DNA from 3 places in the Streptomyces nodosus genome. Region 1 is predicted to be linked to each of the others. Evidence: predicted binding sites of a transcription regulator. Region 1 holds the regulator's gene; each other region holds the start of a gene.
What was found. Region 1 encodes HrcA, which represses chaperone genes, less so after heat shock. Its sites were predicted from a motif close to TTNGCACTCNGNNNNNCNGAGTGCNAA; they were not measured.
Positions count from the first base shown of each region.

Region 1 (6,611 bases):
AGGAGTGCCGCTGCCGCGGTGCCGGCGGTGGAGGTGCGCAGGACCGTGCGGCCCAGCCGGAACGGGCGGGCGCCGGACTGCTCGAACAGGGCCAGTTCCTCGGGGGAGACGCCGCCCTCGGGCCCCACGACCAGCACGATCTCGCCCGTCGTGGGGAGGTCCACGGTCGCCAGGGGCTCGTCGCCGCTCTCGTGCAGCACCGCGGCGAAGTCCGCCTCGGCCAGCAGCGCCGCGACCTGCTTGGTCGTCGCCGCGTCCGCGACCTCGGCGAAGCGCACCCGGCGGGACTGTTTGCCCGCCTCACGGGCGGTGGCCCGCCACTTGCCGAGCGCCTTCAGCCCCCGCTCGCCCTTCCACTGGGTGATGCACCGGGACGCCGCCCACGGGACGATCGCGTCCACGCCCACCTCGGTCATGGTCTCCACGGCCAACTCGCCCCGGTCGCCCTTGGGCAGGGCCTGGACCACGGTGATGCGCGGGGACTCGGACGGCTCCTCGTGCGCGGGCTCCAGGTCCGTGATCACCAGGCGGTCTTTGCCCTCGGCGGCCTTCACCACGCCCTCGGTCCAGCGCCCGCATCCGTCGGTGAGGACCACGTTCTCGCCGGCCCGCAGCCGCTTCACCGAGACCGCGTGCCGCCCTTCGGCGCCGTCGAGCACGAACTCCGGCCCGACCGCGTCGAGTCGGTCCACCACGAACACCGGAGCAGTCATCGCTGCACACTCCCCGTCGTCAGCGCGGCCGTGGCCGCGTCCAGTTCCGCCGCCAGCACCTCCACCAGCTGCCCCGCGGGCAGTTCGCGGGCCAGGCGGTGGCCCTGCCCGGCCCACAGCGCCATGCCCTGCGCGTCACCGGCCTTGGCGGCGGCCTTGCGCAGCGGCTGGGTGAGGTGGTTGATCTCGGGGTACGCGGCGGGCGCGTAGGGGCCGTGCTCCCGCATGAACCGGTTGACCAGGGCGCGGGCCGGGCGCCCGGTGAACGCCCGGGTCAGCTCCGTGCGGACGAACAGCGGATCGGTCAACGCCCGCTTGTGCAGGGCATGGGCGCCGGACTCGGGGGTCGCGAGGAACGCGGTGCCGAGCTGTGCCGCGCTCGCGCCCGCGGCCAGTACCGCGGCGATCTGGCTGCCGCGCATGACGCCCCCGGCGGCCACGATCGGGATGCTCACGCTCTCGCGCAGCTGGGCCACGAGCGAGAGCAGCCCGATGCCCGCCCCGTCGTTCTCCCGGACGTCCCGGTGGGTGCCCTGGTGGCCGCCCGCCTCGACGCCCTGTGCGATCACCGCGTCGGCGCCCGCCTCCTGGACGGCGAGGGCCTCCTCCGCGGTGGTCGCGGTGACCAGGGTGAAGGTGCCGGCGCGCCGCAGGGCGTCCAGGGCCTTGTGGCTGGGGACTCCGAAGTGGAAGGAGACCACCGGTACCGGGTCGTCGAGCAGGACGGCGAGCTTGGCGTCGTAGCCGTCGTCACGGCCGCTGTCGGGGTCGCCCAGCTCCGTCTGGTACCAGGCCGCCTCCCCGGCGAGCTGGTTGGCGTAGACCTCGACGGTGGCGGAAGGCGGGGCGGAGCCGGTCCCTCCGGGAGTGCCGGGGCCCGTGCCCGGGTGTTCCGGCTGCGGCATGAAGACATTCACCCCGAAGGGTCCGCCGGTGAGCCCACGGAGCTGCTTGATCTCCTGGTACATGCCGTCGGCGGTCTTGTACCCGGCCGCGAGGAACCCCAGGCCGCCGGCCTCGGACACGGCGGCGGCGAGCTGGGGTACGGAGATCCCGCCCGCCATGGGGGCCTGCACGATCGGACGGCGAAGGAGATCGGTCAGCGCGGAGGACATGACGGCATGTTGCCACGTCCCCCGGACAAGTCCGAATCCGGCCTTCCGGTGACATATGCCGGTGGGCAAGGCCACGGTCGGAGCGGGCCCGGGGCCGGGTGACCGGCGACCCCGGGTCCGGCCGGCCGAGGCCGGCCGGCGCGGCCCACCGGGTGGTCCCGGGCCGGGTCAGCGGCCGTTGAAGGCGTCCTTCAGCCGGGAGAACAGGCCCTGCTGGCCCGGCTGGAACTGGCCCTGGGGCCGCTCCTCGCCGCGCAGCTTGGCCAGTTCGCGCAGCAGCCGCTCCTGCTCGGGGTCCATCTTCGTCGGGGTCTGCACCTCGACATGGACGATCAGATCGCCCCGGCCGCCGCCCCGCAGATGGGTGATGCCGCGGCCGTGCAGCGGGATCGACTGCCCGGACTGGGTGCCGGGGCGGATGTCGACCTCCTCCAGACCGTCCAGCGTCTCCAGCGGGACCTTGGTGCCGAGGGCCGCCGCGGTCATCGGGATGGTGACCGTGCAGTGCAGATCGTCGCCGCGGCGCTGGAAGACGTGGTGCGGCAGCTCGTGGATCTCGACATACAGGTCACCGGCCGGGCCCCCGCCGGGGCCGACCTCGCCCTCGCCCGCGAGCTGGATGCGCGTGCCGTTGTCGACACCCGCCGGGATCTTCACGGTGAGCGTCCTGCGGGAGCGCACCCGCCCGTCGCCCGCGCACTCCGGGCACGGGTTGGGGACGATCGTGCCGAAGCCCTGGCACTGCGGGCACGGCCGGGAGGTCATGACCTGGCCCAGGAAGGACCGGGTGACCTGCGAGACCTCACCGCGTCCACGGCACATGTCGCAGGTCTGCGCGGTGGTGCCGGGCGCGGCACCCTCACCGTTGCAGGTGTTGCAGATGACGGCCGTGTCGACCTGGATGTCCTTCGTGGTGCCGAAGGCCGCCTCGTCGAGCTCGATCTCCAGCCGGATCATGGCGTCCTGGCCCCGGCGGGTGCGCGAGCGCGGTCCGCGCTGCGACGCCGTGCCGAAGAACGCGTCCATGATGTCGGAGAAGTTCCCGAAGCCGCCCGCGCCGAAGCCGCCCGCGCCGCCACCGCCGCCCGCCTGGGACAGGGGGTCGCCGCCGAGGTCGTAGACCTGCTTCTTCTGCGGGTCCGAGAGCACCTCGTAGGCGGCGTTGATCTCCTTGAACCGCTCCTGCGTCTTGGGATCGGGATTGACGTCCGGGTGCAGCTCGCGGGCGAGCCGACGGAACGCCTTCTTGATCTCGTCCTGCGACGCGTCGCGGCGTACGCCGAGTACGGCGTAGTAGTCCGTGGCCACCTACGACTCCGCCAGGATCTGTCCGACGTACCGTGCCACCGCTCGTACCGCTCCCATCGTTCCCGGGTAATCCATGCGGGTCGGTCCGACCACGCCGAGTTTGGCTACTGCCTCGCCGCCCGAACCGTAGCCGACGGAGACCACGGACGTGGAGTTGAGTCCCTCGTGCGCGTTCTCATGGCCGATACGCACCCGCATGGCCGGATCCTTGGCCTCGCCCAGCAGCTTGAGGAGGACGACCTGTTCCTCCAGCGCTTCCAGGACGGGACGGATGGCGAGAGGGAAGTCATGCCCGAAGCGGGTGAGATTGGCGGTTCCGCCGATCACCAGCCGCTCCTCGGTCTCCTCCACGAGCGTCTCCAGGAGGGTGGCGAGCACCGTCGACACCATGCCGCGGTCCTCCGCCTCCTCGAAGGCCTCGGGCAGATCCTGCACAAGCTGCGGCACGTCCGAGAAGCGGCGTCCGGTGACCCGGCTGTTGAGCCGCGCCCGCAGGTCCGCGAGGGAGGTCTCCCCGAACGGCGCGGGACAGTCGATCATGCGCTGCTCGACCCGGCCGGTGTCCGTGATCACCACGAGCATCACCCGCGCGGGCGCCATCGGCAGCAGCTCCACATGCCGCACCGTCGAGCGCGTCAGCGAGGGGTACTGCACCACGGCGACCTGCCGGGTGAGCTGCGCGAGCAGCCGTACCGTCCGCGTGACGACGTCGTCGAGGTCGACGGCGCCCCCCAGGAAGTTCTGGATCGCGCGGCGCTCGGGCGGGCTCATCGGCTTGACGGCGGCCAGCTTGTCGACGAAGAGGCGGTAGCCCTTGTCCGTGGGGATGCGTCCGGCGCTGGTGTGCGGCTGGGCGATATAGCCCTCCTCCTCCAGCGCGGCCATGTCGTTGCGGACGGTGGCCGGGGAGACACCGAGCTGGTGCCGCTCGGTGAGCGCCTTGGAGCCCACCGGCTCCTCGGTGCCGACATAGTCCTGGACGATGGCGCGCAGCACTTCGAGCCTGCGTTCACTGAGCATCGCGCGCACCTCCAGCAATTCGTCCCTTTGGCGCTCCCCCTGGCACTCTGTCTGTACGAGTGCCAGCATCCCGGGGTCAGTGTACGGCTGTCGGGTACGCCCCCGGCAAGGGCGGGCACCGCCGCCGTACCGAGGTGTACCGACCTGTCCCGGGGTGTCCCCGGCAGCGCGTCCTCCCGGCGGGGCGTTGTGGATAGCGTCGCGGTATGACGGTGTTCTGGGAAGAGTCCGGCTGGGAGCGGCTGGGGCCGGGTGCGGGGCGCAGCCGGCTGCCGGTCTGGGACTGCACGGCGGGGCTGATCGTGGGCGAGCGCGGGGCGCTCATGGTGGACGCGGGGTCGAGCCGGGGCGAGGGCGCCCGGTTGCGCGCCGAGGCGCGCCGGCTGCTCGCGCCCGGGAGCGCGGGGCCCGGTGTGACGGATGTGACGCATCTCGCCCTCACCCACCCCCACTTCGACCATGTCCTCGGGGCGACGGCGTTCACCGGCGCGGAGACCTTCGGAGCGGCCGGTGTGGACGCGGTGCTGGTGCACCGGCGCGAGGAGCTGGTCGCGGACGCGGTGCGGCACGGTCTTGACCCGCACGAGGCGGCGGAGGCCGGGGCCACGCTGCTCCCCGTGCACCACCAGGTGTCGGGCGAGCGGACCCTGGACCTCGGCGGGGTGCGGGTGGTGCTGGCGACCGTGGGCCCGGCCCACACCGCCCATGACCTGGTGGTTCTCGTTCCCGGTGAGCCGGCGGTGGTGTTCTGCGGGGATCTGGTGGAGGAGTCCGGCGAACCCCAGGCCGGCCCGGACGCCGTCCCCGCACAGTGGCCCGCCGCCCTGGACCGGCTGCTGGAGCTGGGCGGGGAGGACGCCCGGTATGTGCCGGGGCACGGTGCGGTGGTGGACGCGGCGTTCGTGCGGGCGCAGCGGGACACTCTGGCGGCGCGTTTCGGCGTGTCGTAGCCCCGGCCGGAGCCCTTCTCCTATCGTCATCCGAATGCGCTCGTACTCTTCGGATCTGACCCCGCCGTGGAAGAAGCAGCAGCCCGTGCCCGAGGTCCCGGCGGACCCCGGTCTGGTGGTCGAGGAACCGGGCACCGGCTACTGCGGGGCGGTGATCCGCTGCGAGGCGGGCACGGTGACCCTGGAGGACCGCTTCGGCAAGCACCGGGTGTTCCCCCTCCAGCCGCGCGGGTTTCTGCTGGAGGGGCGGGTGGTGACGCTGGTACGGCCGTCGAGCGCGCCGGTGCGTCCGGCCCGTACGGCCTCCGGTTCGGTGGCGGTCCCCGGCGCCCGGGCCCGGGTGGCCCGGGCCGGACGGATCTATGTGGAGGGCCGCCACGACGCGGAACTGGTCGAGCGGGTGTGGGGCGACGATCTGCGCATCGAGGGCGTGGTGGTGGAGTATCTGGAGGGCGTCGACGATCTGCCGTCGATCGTCTCGGCCTTCTCCCCCGGCCCGGACGCACGCCTCGGCGTCCTGGTGGACCATCTGGTCCCCGGCACCAAGGAGTGGCGGATCGCGCAGTCGGTGACCGGCGAACACTCCCTGGTGGTGGGCCATCCGTACATCGACGTCTGGCAGGCGGTGAAGCCGTCGTCCCTGGGGATCGCCGCCTGGCCGCAGGTGCCGCACGGCCAGGACTGGAAGACGGGCGTCTGCCGCGCCCTGGGCTGGCCGGAGAACACCGGCGAGGCATGGCAGCGGATCCTGTCCCGGGTGCGGTCCTACAAGGATCTGGAGCCGGAGCTGCTGGGGTGCGTGGAACGCCTCATCGACCATGTGACCGTGCCCTGAGTCGCTCCGGTTCTCGACCGGTCTTCCGCACCCGTCGGGGCCGACGGGTGCGGGGTCGCTCCGTCAGTCCACCACGTCCCGCACCACGGCGTCCGCCAGCAGCCGGCCGCGCAGGGTGAGCACGGCCCGCCCCTGCTCGTACGGCCTCTCCTCCAGAAGGCCGTCCGCCAGCGCCCGGTGCGCCGCCGCGAGGCCCGGCTCCCGGAGCAGCGTCAGCGGCACCCCCTCCCGCAGCCGCAGCTCCAGCAGGATGCGCTCCACCCGGCGGTCCTCGTCCGTCAGGACCTCCCGCCCGGCCCCGGGGGACCGCCCCGCGGCCAGCGCCGCCGCGTACGCCCCCGGGTGCTTCACGTTCCACCAGCGCACCCCGCCCAGATGGCTGTGGGCTCCTGGGCCCGCGCCCCACCAGTCGGCGCCGCGCCAGTACAGCTCGTTGTGCAGACAGCGGGCCGCCTCGGAGAGGGCCCAGTTGGACACCTCGTACCAGTGGTAGCCCGCCGCCCCGAGGATCTCGTCGGCGATCAGATAGCGGTCCGCGTGGACGTCGTCGTCCGTCATCGGTATCTCGCCGCGGCGGATCCGGCGCGCCAGACCGGTGCCCTCCTCGACGATCAGCGCATACGCCGAGACATGGTCGGGTCCTGCGCCCAGCGCCGCCTCCAGGGACGCC
Region 1 is NZ_CP023747.1:2,620,884-2,627,494, forward strand. Features, by position in the region: gene CP978_RS11940 (16S rRNA (uracil(1498)-N(3))-methyltransferase) at 1-713, opposite strand, end outside; gene CP978_RS11945 (nitronate monooxygenase) at 710-1,828, opposite strand; gene dnaJ (molecular chaperone DnaJ) at 1,997-3,136, opposite strand; gene hrcA (heat-inducible transcriptional repressor HrcA) at 3,137-4,156, opposite strand; gene CP978_RS11960 (MBL fold metallo-hydrolase) at 4,363-5,106, shown strand; gene CP978_RS11965 (DUF3097 domain-containing protein) at 5,141-5,941, shown strand; gene hemW (radical SAM family heme chaperone HemW) at 6,005-6,611, opposite strand, start outside.

Region 2 (6,611 bases), 860 kb from region 1:
TCGAGGAAACCGCAGGTCACAGGGTGGGAGAAGGGCCTGGTATTACAGGTACCGGCAGAACCCCCCAGGCGCGGAGAGGCCCCCTTAGCCTGGGAAAGGTGAGCACCGAGAGCGACATCCGCGAGTTCCTGGCCTCCCGTCGCGCCAAGATCACCCCGCAGCGGGCGGGGCTGCCCGCCTTCGGCGGCAATCGGCGCGTGCCCGGCCTGCGCCGCGAGGAGGTCGCCCTGCTGGCCGGTGTCAGCATCGACTACTACGTGCGTCTGGAGCGCGGCCATCTGGGCGGCGCGTCCGAGGAGGTCCTCGACTCCGTCGCCAACGCCCTACAACTCGACGACGCCGAGCGGGCCCATCTCCATGATCTGGCCCGCGCCGCCGCCAAGCGCCCGGCCCGCCGCGCCAGGCGCCCGCGCGGGCCCCTGCCCGACAGCGTGGTGCGGGTACTGAACTCGATGACCGACTGCCCGGCCTTCATCCGCAACGGCCGTCTGGACGTCCTGGCCACCAACCAGCTCGGACGCGCGCTGTACGGCCCGCTCTACACGAGCGGCGCACGCCGGCCGGTCAACCTCGCCCGGTTCCAGTTCCTGGACCCCGCCGGACGGGACTTCTTCCCCAGCTGGGAGGAGTCGGTGAACGCCACCGTCTCCCTGCTGCGCACCGAGGCCGGCCGCGCTCCCGGGGACAGCGAGCTGACCGGGCTGATCGGTGAACTGGTCACCCGCAGCGATGTGTTCCGCACCGCCTGGGCCAAGCACAATGTGCGCCTCCACCACAGCGGCCGCAAGGCCTTCCACCACCCGGCCATCGGCGAGATCACCCTCGACTTCGACGCCCTGGAGCTCCCCTCCCAGCCCGGCCTGACCCTCACCGCCTACAGCGCCCCACCCCACACCCCCGACCACGACAAACTCCAGCTCCTGTCCGCTTGGGCAGCCACCGAGGCCACGGCCCCGACCAGCCACCCGACGATGCAACAGGACCACTGATCCCACCGAGCGCCTACGCGCCTGCCAAGGGCGCCGCCGCCCCGCTTTTCATGCTCCGCATAGCGAGACGGCCGGCCACCGCCCTGGGGGGGCGGTGGCCGGCCGGGAGATTTTCGACCGACGCTGGGGCCGGAGGCCTACGCCTTGGCGTCGGCGGCTTCGCGGGTGTCGGCTTCCGTGGTGGGGGTGGGGTGGTCGGCGGCCGGGCCGCGGCGGGGGATGAAGGACGCCACGGCGAAGGCGAGGAGCGCGGCGCCGGCTCCGATGGCCAGGACCGTCTTGAAGCCGGCCTCCGAGGGCAGCGAGAGGGGACCGAGGTCGGTGGTCATACGGGCGAGGATCACACCGGCCACCGCGCTCGCGGTCGACGTACCGATCGAACGCATCAGGGTGTTGAGGCTGTTGGCGGCCCCGGTCTCGGAGGCGGGCACGGCACCCATGATGAGGGCGGGCATCGCGCCGTAGGTGAAGCCGATACCGGCGCCGATGACACAGGAGACCAGTACGAAGTGCCAGACCTGGTCCATCAGGGCGATGTTGATGCCATAGCCGGCGGCCACGATCAGCGCACCGATCATCAGGGTCACCTTGGGGCCCTTGGCGCGTGAGACCGCGGCGGAGACCGGCGCCGTCGCCATCATCACCAGGCCGGAGGGCGCCATGACCAGACCGGCCGTCAGCAGCGACTTGCCCAGTCCGTAGCCGGTGGCCGCGGGCATCTGGAGGATCTGCGGGATCACCAGGGACATCGCGAACATGCCGAAGCCGAGCGCCACCGAGGCGAGGTTGGTGACCAGCACCTGACGGCGGGCGGTGCTGCGCAGGTCCACCAGCGGCTCCTCGATACGCAGTTCGAAGAAGCCCCACAGCAGCAGGATCAGCACGGCGGCGGCGAACAGACCGAGCGTCGTACCGCTGCCCCAGCCCCAGTCCCCGCCCTTGGAGATCGCCAGCAGCAGACAGACCAGACCCGCGGCCATGCCGAGGGCGCCGAGCAGATCGAACCGGCCACCGCTGCGCACCGACGACTCCGGCACCAGCATCAGCACCAGGACGGCGGCGACGACGCCGAGCGCGGCCGAGGTCCAGAACAGCATGTGCCAGTTGAAGTTGTCGGCGATCACCGCTGCGGCGGGCAGACCCAGGGCGCCGCCGACACCGAGCGAGGCGCTCATCATCGCGGTCGCCGAACCCAGCCGTTCGGCGGGCAGTTCGTCCCGCATGATGCTGATGCCGAGCGGGATGACACCGGAGGCCATGCCCTGGAGGGCGCGTCCCACGATCACCGGGGTGAGGGTGTCGCTCAGGGCCACCGTGACCGAGCCGGCGACCAGCATGAACAGGCCCACCAGCAGCATCCGGCGCTTGCCGTACATATCACCGAGGCGGCCCATCACCGGGGTGGCCACGGCGGCGGCGAGCAGGGTCGCGGTGACGGCCCAGGCGGTGTCCGACGACGAGGCGTGCAGATAGGTCGGCAGCTTCGGGACGATCGGGATGACCAGCGTCTGCATCAGCGAGACGACGATCCCGCCGAAGGCCAGGACCACGACCAGGACGTTCGCTCTCGGCGCGGTCTCTTCGGCTCCGACGGGCCGGGCTAGTGCGTCGGACATGACAGGGGGCCTCCGTGGGGCGTGGCAGGTGTGCTTGACTCAGGCAACGTTATTCCGATTGATTGACTTAAGCAAGTGAATTCACGGCGACGTGGCGGTGCCGTCCGCCGGTGCCCCGGCCCGGGGGGCCTGCCCGCCCCCGGACACGCCCGAGGGCGGCACCCCCTGTTTCCAGGGAGTGCCGCCCTCGGGATGGACGTGCTGTCCGAGCCTGGTGTCAGGCTCAGAAGTCCATGTCACCGCCCGGCATGCCGCCACCGGCAGGCGCGGCGGTCTTCTCCGGCTTGTCGGCGATGACGGCCTCGGTGGTGAGGAACAGCGCGGCGATGGAGGCGGCGTTCTGCAGCGCGGAACGGGTCACCTTCGCCGGGTCGATGATGCCTTCCTTGACCAGGTCGACGTACTCGCCGGTCGCGGCGTTCAGGCCGTGGCCCGGGGTCAGGTTGCGCACCTTCTCCACCACGACACCGCCCTCGAGGCCGGCGTTGACGGCGATCTGCTTCAGCGGGGCCTCGAGCGCCAGCTTGACGGCGGCGGCACCGGTGGCCTCGTCGCCCTCGAGCTCCAGCTTCTCGAAGACCTGGGAGGCCTGGAGCAGGGCCACGCCACCACCGGCGACGATGCCCTCCTCGACGGCCGCCTTGGCGTTGCGGACGGCGTCCTCGATGCGGTGCTTGCGCTCCTTGAGCTCCACCTCGGTGGCGGCACCGGCCTTGATGACGGCCACGCCGCCGGCCAGCTTCGCGAGGCGCTCCTGGAGCTTCTCGCGGTCGTAGTCGGAGTCGCTGTTCTCGATCTCGGCGCGGATCTGGTTGACCCGGCCCTGGACCTGCTCGGCGGAGCCGGAGCCGTCGACGATGGTCGTCTCGTCCTTGGTGATGACGACCTTGCGGGCGCGGCCCAGGAGGTCCAGGGTCGCGTTCTCCAGCTTGAGGCCGACCTCCTCGGAGATGACCTCGCCGCCCGTGAGGATGGCGATGTCGCCGAGCATGGCCTTGCGGCGGTCGCCGAAGCCCGGGGCCTTGACGGCGACGGACTTGAAGGTGCCGCGGATCTTGTTGACGACCAGGGTCGACAGGGCCTCGCCCTCGACGTCCTCGGCGATGATCAGCAGCGGCTTGCCCGACTGCATGACCTTCTCCAGGAGCGGGAGCAGGTCCTTGACGTTGGAGATCTTGGAGTTGGCGATCAGGATGTACGGGTCGTCGAGGACGGCCTCCATACGCTCCATGTCGGTGGCGAAGTACGCCGAGATGTAGCCCTTGTCGAAGCGCATGCCCTCGGTGAGCTCGAGCTCGAGACCGAAGGTCTGCGACTCCTCGACGGTGATGACGCCTTCCTTGCCGACCTTGTCCATGGCCTCGGCGATCAGCTCGCCGATCTGGGTGTCGGCGGCGGAGATGGAGGCCGTGGAGGCGATCTGCTCCTTGGTCTCGACGTCCTTCGCCTGCTCCAGCAGGGCGGTGGAGACGGCCTCGACGGCCTTCTCGATACCGCGCTTCAGGGCCATCGGGTTGGCACCGGCGGCGACGTTGCGCAGGCCCTCGCGGACCAGCGCCTGGGCGAGCACGGTCGCGGTGGTCGTACCGTCACCGGCGACGTCGTCCGTCTTCTTGGCGACTTCCTTGACCAGCTCGGCGCCGATCTTCTCGTACGGGTCCTCGAGCTCGATCTCCTTGGCGATGGACACACCATCGTTGGTGATCGTGGGGGCTCCCCACTTCTTCTCGAGGACGACGTTGCGGCCCTTGGGGCCGAGGGTCACCTTGACGGCGTCCGCGAGCTGGTTCATGCCGCGCTCGAGGCCACGCCGCGCCTCCTCGTCGAACGCGATGATCTTGGCCATGTGAAGTGGTCCTCCCAGGACTGGGGGTGATGACTTCGGACCGCGCCCGCGCCCGCGACGGACGGCCCCGACCGGAGGTTCCTTGCCCCACCCGGCCCGTGGCCTCACCGACCCGGTCCTCTTTTGTCACTCTCACCTTCAGAGTGCTAACGCCAATGATTAGCACTCGCCCCCTCCGAGTGCAAGGTGCGCCCGCGAAGCGCGGTCCTTGAGGGGGCGCCGAAGGCAGCCGTCCGGCCCAGCCGTCCAGGGCCTGGACACCGGGTCGAGCAGCCTCACGAAACGGATCCGAGCCGGGCGGGGAAACGCCGACGAACGGACTCGGCGCGTCCCGCAGCATCGACGGCACCAGGGCGCGGTACCGCCCCACAGAGCGGGCCGGACCGGGGCAGGCGGGCAGGCAGGCAGGCAGGCAGGCAGGCAGGCAGAACTATCCCGTTCCGGGCGCAGCGGTCCGGGACAGACCCGGGCGAGACGCCCCGCGAACCGGGCTCGAACCGGGCGGCGGACCGCCGGTGGACGGGCCGGTGCCCCGACGGGACACCCCGGGCTCATGAGGCCGTGGTCACCCGATGGGGCGAGGGGAACGGGACGAGGGGCTCGTATCCCGGGTGGGATACGAGCCCCTCGACACGTCGAACGGTTTCAGTCGTCGGCGCGCGACTTCAGCCGGCCACGCGGACCATGTCCGCCTGCGGCCCCTTCTGACCCTGCGAGATCTCGAACTCGACCCGCTGGCCCTCCTCCAGGGTGCGGTAGCCGTCCATCTGGATGGCGCTGTAGTGGACGAAAACATCCGCACCACCGTCGACCGCGATGAAGCCGTACCCCTTCTCCGCGTTGAACCACTTGACGGTGCCCTGAGCCATGCCTAACTCCCCTATTACTGGCCCTTGCACAGATCCACACTTCGCGGATCCGGGTCAGACCTCACCCCCCAACGGTTGGGGGCGTGCGCCGGAACGCGTCGACCGCGGCTGAATGTATCTGTCCAACTGCCGTCTGCAACAGGTCAATCGGACGAGAAATCCAGGCCTGGCCGGTCGGAGATATATGAATAATTTGCCCGAATTCAGGGCAAGTCGGGCCCCGTAAATAGAATGAATGGCGCAAAAGCCCTGCACACTTTGGCTGTTTCTCATCGGACCCGCGACAGGAACTCAGAGCATTCAGCGGGATGACCGGGAGCGCGTTCCCCAACTGTACCGCGCTCAACCATGCAGAATTGCCCCCTCCGCTTCACTCGCGGAGAGGGCAATTCGATGAACTCTCGGAGACCGGTGCGGCCGGAGGGCCGACGATCACGGGGGTGAGGCGCCGTCAGCCGCCCGCGACCGCCGGGATGATGGAGATCCCCGCGCCGTCCGGCGTCGCCGTCTGAAGGCCCTGCTCGAAGCGGACGTCGTCGTCGTTGACGTACACATTGACGAAGCGGCGCAGCTTGCCCTGGTCGTCCAGGACGCGGGCCGCGATGCCGGCGTGGTTCTTCTCCAGGTCGGCGATGACCTCCGCGACGGTGGCGCCGTCGGCGCTCACCTCGGCCCGGCCGCCGGTGTAGGGACGCAGGATGGTGGGAATGCGGACGTTGACGCTCATGGGGTGGGACCTCCGGTCGGGGTGAGAAGTGCGGGGCGGGCGCTCACGCGAGCCCGGCCTCGTGGAAGGAGTCGAGGTTCGGGCGGATCGTGGCGGTGAGCCCGGTGCCGGCCACCGCGTCCAGCGTCTTGAGTCCGTCGCCCGTGTTGAGCACGACCGTCGTCTTCGACGGGTCGAGGACGCCGTTCTCGATGAGCTTGCGCGTCACTCCGACGGTCACACCGCCGGCGGTCTCCGCGAAGATGCCCTCGGTGCGGGCCAGCAGCTTGATGGCGTCGACGATCTGTTCGTCCGTCACATCCTCCACCGCTCCCCCGGTGCGGCGGGCGATGTCCAGGACGTACGGGCCGTCCGCCGGGTTGCCGATCGCCAGCGACTTGGCGATGGTGTCCGGCTTCTGCGGCCGTACGACGTCATGGCCGGCCTTGAACGCGGCCGACACCGGCGAGCATCCCTCGGCCTGCGCACCGAAGATCTTGTACGGCGTGTCCTCGACGAGCCCCAGCCTGATCAGCTCCTGGAACCCCTTGTCGATCTTCGTCAGCTGGGAGCCGGAGGCGATCG
Region 2 is NZ_CP023747.1:3,482,305-3,488,915, forward strand. Features, by position in the region: gene CP978_RS15675 (helix-turn-helix transcriptional regulator) at 99-989, shown strand; gene CP978_RS15680 (MFS transporter) at 1,127-2,605, opposite strand; gene groL (chaperonin GroEL) at 2,829-4,451, opposite strand; gene CP978_RS15690 (cold-shock protein) at 5,117-5,320, opposite strand; gene CP978_RS15695 (ubiquitin-like small modifier protein 1) at 5,772-6,047, opposite strand; gene thrC (threonine synthase) at 6,091-6,611, opposite strand, start outside.
Region 2: a site for HrcA is predicted at 4,575-4,601, ahead of groL (chaperonin GroEL). Genes of this name have one in related genera too.

Region 3 (6,611 bases), 1.9 Mb from region 1:
TGCACGGACTGGCCTCGCTGCTCGAGTTCCAGGCGTCGCGGACGGCCGCCCGCACCGGCCCCTCGGGCGAGCCCGTCCTGCTCGGCGAACAGAACCGGGCCCGCTGGAACCGAATGCTCATCGCCCGCGGCGTCACCGCCCTGGGGCGCGCCGATGCGGCCGCCACCGTTCTGGGCCCGTACGCCCTCCAGGCCGCGATCGCGGCTTGTCACGCGCATGCGCACACCTACGAGGAGACGGACTGGGCGCGCATCGCCACCCTGTACGGTCTGCTGGCCGCCCGGTCACCGTCCCCGGTCGTCGAGCTGAACCGGGCGGTCGCCGTCTCGATGGCGGAGGGCCCCGGCCCGGCCCTGGAGATCGTGGACCGGCTGGCCGCCGAACCCGCTCTGCGCGACTACCACCTGCTGCCCAGCGTCCGCGGTGACCTGCTGTCCCGACTGGGGCGCACGGCCGAGGCCCGCGCCGAGTTCGAGCGCGCCGCCCGGCTCGCCCGCAATGCTCGCGAACGGGAGCTGCTGCGGGCACGGGCGGAGGAACACCGGGCGACCGGACCTTCCGGAGGAGGTCGTTAGGCCCTGTCCGACGGATGCCCCAGCAGCATCGTCGGCGCTCCCGCCACCCGGGTCAGGAAGACGGTCACCGCGTTCGGACCGTACGGCTTGGGCAGCACCTTGCGGCGCAGTTCATCCGGTTCGACCGCCGAGCCCCGCTTCTTCACGGTCAGGACCCCGACCTCCCGCTCGCGCAGCAGCGCCTTCAGCCTCTTCACATGGAAGGGGAGCCGGTCGGTGATCTCGTACGCGGTGGCGTGGGGGCAGTCGCGGCGTTCGTCCGCCGTCACATAGGCGATCGTCTCGTCGATGAGCCCGCCGTCCAGCTCCTCGGCCACCTCCGCCACCAGATGCGCGCGGATGACGGCGCCGTCGGGTTCATAGAGATAGCGGCCGACCGGGCGCACCGGCGGATCGGGCAGGCCCCGGCCGCGCAGCACCCGGGGGCCGGGCAGCAGGGTGGCCCGTACGAGACCCGGTTCCGTGCCGAACCACAGCACCGCCTCCTTGACGTCCCCGCCGTCCGAGATCCACTCGGCCTCGGCCTCGTCGGGCACCGCCTCGTGCGGAATGCCCGGAGCGACCTTCAGCGCGGCGTGCGGGGCCCGGCGCGCCGTGGCCACGGCCCAGGACAGCGGGGGCGAGTAGGCCTCCGGGTCGAAGATCCGCCCGCTCCCTCCTCGCGCGCCACCCCCCGGCCGGCCGCCCCGGCGTGCCGGATCGACGAAGACGGCGTCGTACGCCGAGACGTCCACCTCCGTGACGTCCGCCTCGCGCACCTCGATCAGTGCCGACAGGCCCAGCTCCTCGGCGTTGGCGCGCGCCGCCGCAACCGTCAGCGGATCGCGGTCCACGGCCAGGACCCGGATGCCGGCCCGGGCCAGCGCCAGGGCGTCCCCGCCGATGCCGCAGCACAGATCGGCGACGGAGGTCACGCCCAGGGCCTGCATCCGTTCGGCACGGTGGGTCGCGACGGCGGTCCTGGTGGACTGTTCGACGCCGTTCGGGGTGAAGAACATCCGCCGGGCGTCCTCGGCGCCGAACTTCGCCGCCGCCCGCTCGCGCAGCCGCGCCTGGGTGAGGGCCGCCGAGACCAGCTCGGCGGGGTGCTCGCGGCGCAGCCGGGTCGCGACGGCCAGCTCCTGTGCCGGAGCGGTGCCACGCACCTCGTCGAGGAGGGCGCGGCCCTCGGGGGTGAGCAGAGAGGCGAAGGAGAGGTCGTTCACCCGGTCATTGTCGGCCAGTCGGTGGACGGCGTGCGCCCGGCCGCAGTGTCGGCCCGCCCGGCCCCTCGACGGCTGAAAGGATCCGGCGCCATGCGGCTGGTACGACAAGATGACGAAAAGTATCCGTCGTGGGTGCGGCGCGCACGGTGCGGCACAGGGCGGGCCGCACGTCCGGGCGCAGGGCGTTCACGCGTGCGGGCTTCACGACTGGGGCGTCCGGGGCAGCCACGGGTGCGGTCCGCACACCCGGGACGCAGGAACGTGCAGGGTGCAAACGTGCAGGGTGCAGGTGTGCGGGTGGTGCGTGTACGGGTTGCCGGTGTCGGGAGTGCGTGTCTGCGGGGTGTGCCCGCACGGGGCGCCCGCCCGGGTGGTGTGCGCCGTTTCCGGCCGGCGGTCGCGGCGGGCGCGGCCCTGACCCTGCTCGTCGTCACCGCCCTCGCGACCGGCTGCACCGCCGGGGAGCACGACAGGCACGGCCCGGGGTTGCTGAACGCCCCGGAGGCGCGCGCCCTCGACGCCTATGCCACCCGGCTGGGCGCCCGGTACGCCGAGCGCGCGGTGGCCGCAAAACGCTGGGCCCTGGGCCGGGTGCCGCCGGTGCCGCCCTCGGCCCCGGCGCGCAAGCCGCCGATCACCTTCCGCAAGGGGTTCGAGGTGGAGGGCGGCAAGGATCTGCCGCCGGTCTTCACCACCGTCCCCACCAGGAACAAGATCGTCTTTCTCACCGTCGACGAGGGCACCGAGAAGGATCCGGAGTTCCTCCGGATGATGAGCGAACTGAAGGTCCCCTACTCGGCGTTCCTCAGCGACGACCTGATCAACGACGACTACGACTACTTCCGGAGGATGCGCGATCTCGGCGTCACGCTGAACAACGACACCCTGCACACCCCCTATCTGCCCGGAATGCCGTACGAGGAGCAGCGGCAGGAGATCTGCGGCATGCAGGACGTGATGGCCCGGGAGTTCGGCAGGCGCCCGACGCTCTTCCGGCCGCCGAACGGCGTCTACGACGCGGACACCCTGCGCGCCGCGAAATCCTGCGGCATCAGATACGCGCCGATCTGGAACGAGGAGGTCTTCGCCGACCACTGGGAGTACCGCGAGTGGGACCACCGGCTGCATCCCGGTGACATCGTCCTGGCCCACCTCCGGGGCGGGCCGGACGGGCAGGGCACCACGACCGACGCGATCCGCCGGTTCCTGGACCGGGCCACGGACGAGGGCTACGCGGTGGCCCGCCTGGAGGACTACCTGTGAGGACATCACGCCTTCTGACGGTGCTCGCCGGTCTGCTCACCGTCGCACTCCTGTCCGGCTGCGCCCAGTCCGTCGACCCCATCGAACGGCTGGGCAAGAAGGCGGCACAGAAGGTGCACCGGCCGAGGGGGCGGCTGGACCGGACCTTTCGCCGCTGGGGCCTCGCCGCACCGCTCGCGCCCGCACCCCGCCCCGCCCGGCCCCTCGGCGGTGCGGCCGGAACGGCGTCCGCGGGGCCGCCCCTGGTCCTCGACCGGGTCCCCACCTCCGACAAGGTCGTCTTCCTGACCTACGACGAGGGCGTGGAGAACGACCCCCGGTTCATCGACATGGTCCGTGAACTGCGGCTGCCGGTGAGCGTGTTCCTCATGGAGCGTGCCGTTCTGCCGGGGTCCCCGGGGGTGGCGCGCCTGCGGGCGGCCGGCGCGGCCATCGAGAACCGCACTCTGGACGGCGCCGTGCTGCGCGGCCGTCCGTACCCGGCTCAGCGCGCCGAGATCTGCGGCCGGCGGGACCGGCGGGAGCGTCCGACATCCCGTCTGCTCCGGCCGCCGTACGGCATGTACGACCGCACGACGCTGCGCGCGGCGGGTGACTGCGGTGTCAGGGCCCTGATCCTGTGGCGCCCGGCGGCGGGACGGTTCTGGAGGGGGTCCCTCCGCCCCGGCGACATCATCCGCCCCCATGAGGCGGGCCGTTCGTCGGCGTCGCAGGCCGAGGAGACCGCCCATGTCCTGCGCCGCATCCAGGCGCGAGGGTTCACGGTGGCACGCCTGGAGGACTACCTGTAGCGAGGGCGGTGATCCCGGTGTGGCACGGGGCCCGGGAACCGGCGGCGCCCGGTCGAACAGCCCGCCGAGCGGTCGCCGAACCCGGGCGCGGATCGCCCCCGGACAGCCGCGGTTTCGGCGCCGCGCCGCCGACGATTGGCACTCCGCTTGACCGAGTGCTAATCCCGGTCATAGTCTCGGCTCTGGCACTCACCACCGGAGAGTGCCAATACAGCGACGGGCAGGTCCGGCACCCGCGACGACGGATCGACCTGGTCGCCACCTCAGACAGTTAACCCCGAGATCTCCGAAGGGGGAGGTCGGATCGTGACGACCGCCAGCTCCAAGGTTGCCATCAAGCCGCTTGAGGACCGCATTGTGGTCCAGCCGCTGGACGCCGAGCAGACCACGGCCTCTGGCCTGGTCATCCCGGACACCGCGAAGGAGAAGCCCCAGGAGGGCGTCGTCCTCGCGGTGGGCCCGGGCCGCGTCGAGGACGGCAAGCGCGTCGAGCTCGACGTCAAGGTCGGTGACGTCGTGCTCTACAGCAAGTACGGCGGCACCGAGGTGAAGTACAACAACGAGGAGTACCTCGTTCTCTCGGCTCGCGACGTGCTCGCGATCATCGAGAAGTAATTCACCGAAGCAGACCGCTTCTGGCTGCGCCCCTGGCACCCCGACAGATGATCAGCCGGGCGCCGGGGGCGCGGTTCGTTTTTCACCGCGATGTGCGGCCGTTCCGGGAGGGCGGCCGAGATCGCAACGAGAGGACTGAAACGCTCCATGGCGAAGATCCTGAAGTTCGACGAGGACGCCCGTCGCGCCCTTGAACGCGGCGTCAACAAGCTTGCCGACACGGTGAAGGTGACGATCGGCCCCAAGGGCCGCAATGTCGTCATCGACAAGAAGTTCGGCGCTCCCACCATCACCAACGACGGTGTCACCATCGCCCGTGAGGTCGAGGTCGACGACCCGTACGAGAACCTCGGCGCCCAGCTGGTGAAGGAGGTGGCGACCAAGACCAACGACATCGCGGGTGACGGTACGACCACCGCCACCGTGCTCGCCCAGGCGCTCGTCCGCGAGGGCCTGAGGAACGTCGCCGCGGGTGCCTCCCCGGCCGCCCTGAAGAAGGGCATCGACGCCGCGGTCAAGGCCGTCTCCGACGACCTGCTGGCCACCGCGCGCCCGATCGAGGAGAAGTCCGACATCGCGGCCGTCGCCGCGCTGTCCGCCCAGGACCAGCAGGTCGGCGAGCTGATCGCCGAGGCGATGGACAAGGTCGGCAAGGACGGTGTCATCACCGTCGAGGAGTCCAACACCTTCGGTCTGGAGCTGGACTTCACCGAGGGCATGGCCTTCGACAAGGGCTACCTGTCGCCGTACTTCGTGACGGACCAGGAGCGCATGGAGGCCGTCCTCGACGACCCGTACATCCTCATCCACCAGGGCAAGATCGCCGGCATCGCGGACCTGCTGCCGCTGCTGGAGAAGGTCATCCAGGCCGGCTCCTCCAAGCCGCTGCTGATCATCGCCGAGGACGTCGAGGGCGAGGCCCTGTCCACCCTCGTGGTGAACAAGATCCGCGGCACCTTCAACGCCGTCGCGGTGAAGGCCCCCGGCTTCGGCGACCGCCGCAAGGCGATGCTGCAGGACATGGCGGTCCTCACCGGTGGCACGGTCATCTCCGAGGAGGTCGGCCTCAAGCTCGACCAGGTCGGTCTGGACGTGCTGGGCGGCGCCCGCCGCGTGACGGTCACCAAGGACGACACGACCATCGTCGACGGCGGCGGCAAGTCCGAGGACGTCGTCGGCCGCGTGGCGCAGATCAAGGCCGAGATCGAGAACACCGACTCCGACTGGGACCGCGAGAAGCTCCAGGAGCGCCTCGCCAAGCTGGCCGGCGGCGTGTGCGTGATCAAGGTCGGCGCCGCCACCGAGGTGGAGCTGAAGGAGAAGAAGCACCGTCTGGAGGACGCCATCTCCGCGACCCGCGCCGCGGTCGAGGAGGGCATCGTCTCCGGTGGTGGCTCCGCGCTGGTCCACGCCTCCAAGGTGCTGGCCGACGGCCTCGGCAAGCAGGGCGACGAGGCCACCGGTGTCTCCATCGTCCGCCGCGCGGTCGTCGAGCCGCTGCGCTGGATCGCCGAGAACGCCGGCCTGGAGGGCTATGTCATCGCCTCCAAGGTCGCCGAGCTGGAGAAGGGCCAGGGCTACAACGCCGCCACCGGCGAGTACGGCGACCTGCTCAAGGCCGGCGTCATCGACCCGGTCAAGGTCACCCGCTCCGCCCTGGAGAACGCCGCCTCCATCGCCTCCCTCCTGCTGACGACCGAGACCCTGGTCGTCGAGAAGAAGGAAGAGGAAGAGCCGGCCGCGGCGGGCCACAGCCACGGTCACGCCCACTGACCACCGGTCTGAACTGAGCCGAGCAACGGTGCCCGGTGCCCCAAGGGGGCACCGGGCACCACGCGTTCCGGACGCCCCCGGGCGTCTGCCGGGACGCGCCGTCACCCCTGAGCCCTGAGCCCTCAGTCCTCCAGCGCCTCCAGCGCCCCGAGCTGGGACATCAGCCCGAGCCTGTCGTACTGCCACCAGCCTTCGGCGATCTTTCCGGTCCTGTCACAACGGAAGACGGTCGTCCCGGTCATGACGACCTCGTCGCCCGTGGCCGGGATGCCGAGAAAATCGCCCGTGTGCCGTGCCCGCCAGCTCCACCGGGTGCACACCCGGTCCTCCTGGGCGATCTGGTCCTCGACGGTGAACACGAAGTCGAAGCCGTCCCGCCACATCTCGAT
Region 3 is NZ_CP023747.1:4,485,348-4,491,958, forward strand. Features, by position in the region: gene CP978_RS20375 (RNA polymerase sigma factor) at 1-575, shown strand, start outside; gene CP978_RS20380 (class I SAM-dependent methyltransferase) at 572-1,780, opposite strand; gene CP978_RS20385 (polysaccharide deacetylase family protein) at 2,156-3,043, shown strand; gene CP978_RS20390 (polysaccharide deacetylase family protein) at 3,040-3,834, shown strand; gene groES (co-chaperone GroES) at 4,141-4,449, shown strand; gene groL (chaperonin GroEL) at 4,597-6,222, shown strand; gene CP978_RS20405 (ester cyclase) at 6,345-6,611, opposite strand, start outside.
Region 3: a site for HrcA is predicted at 3,970-3,996, ahead of groES (co-chaperone GroES). Genes of this name have one in related genera too.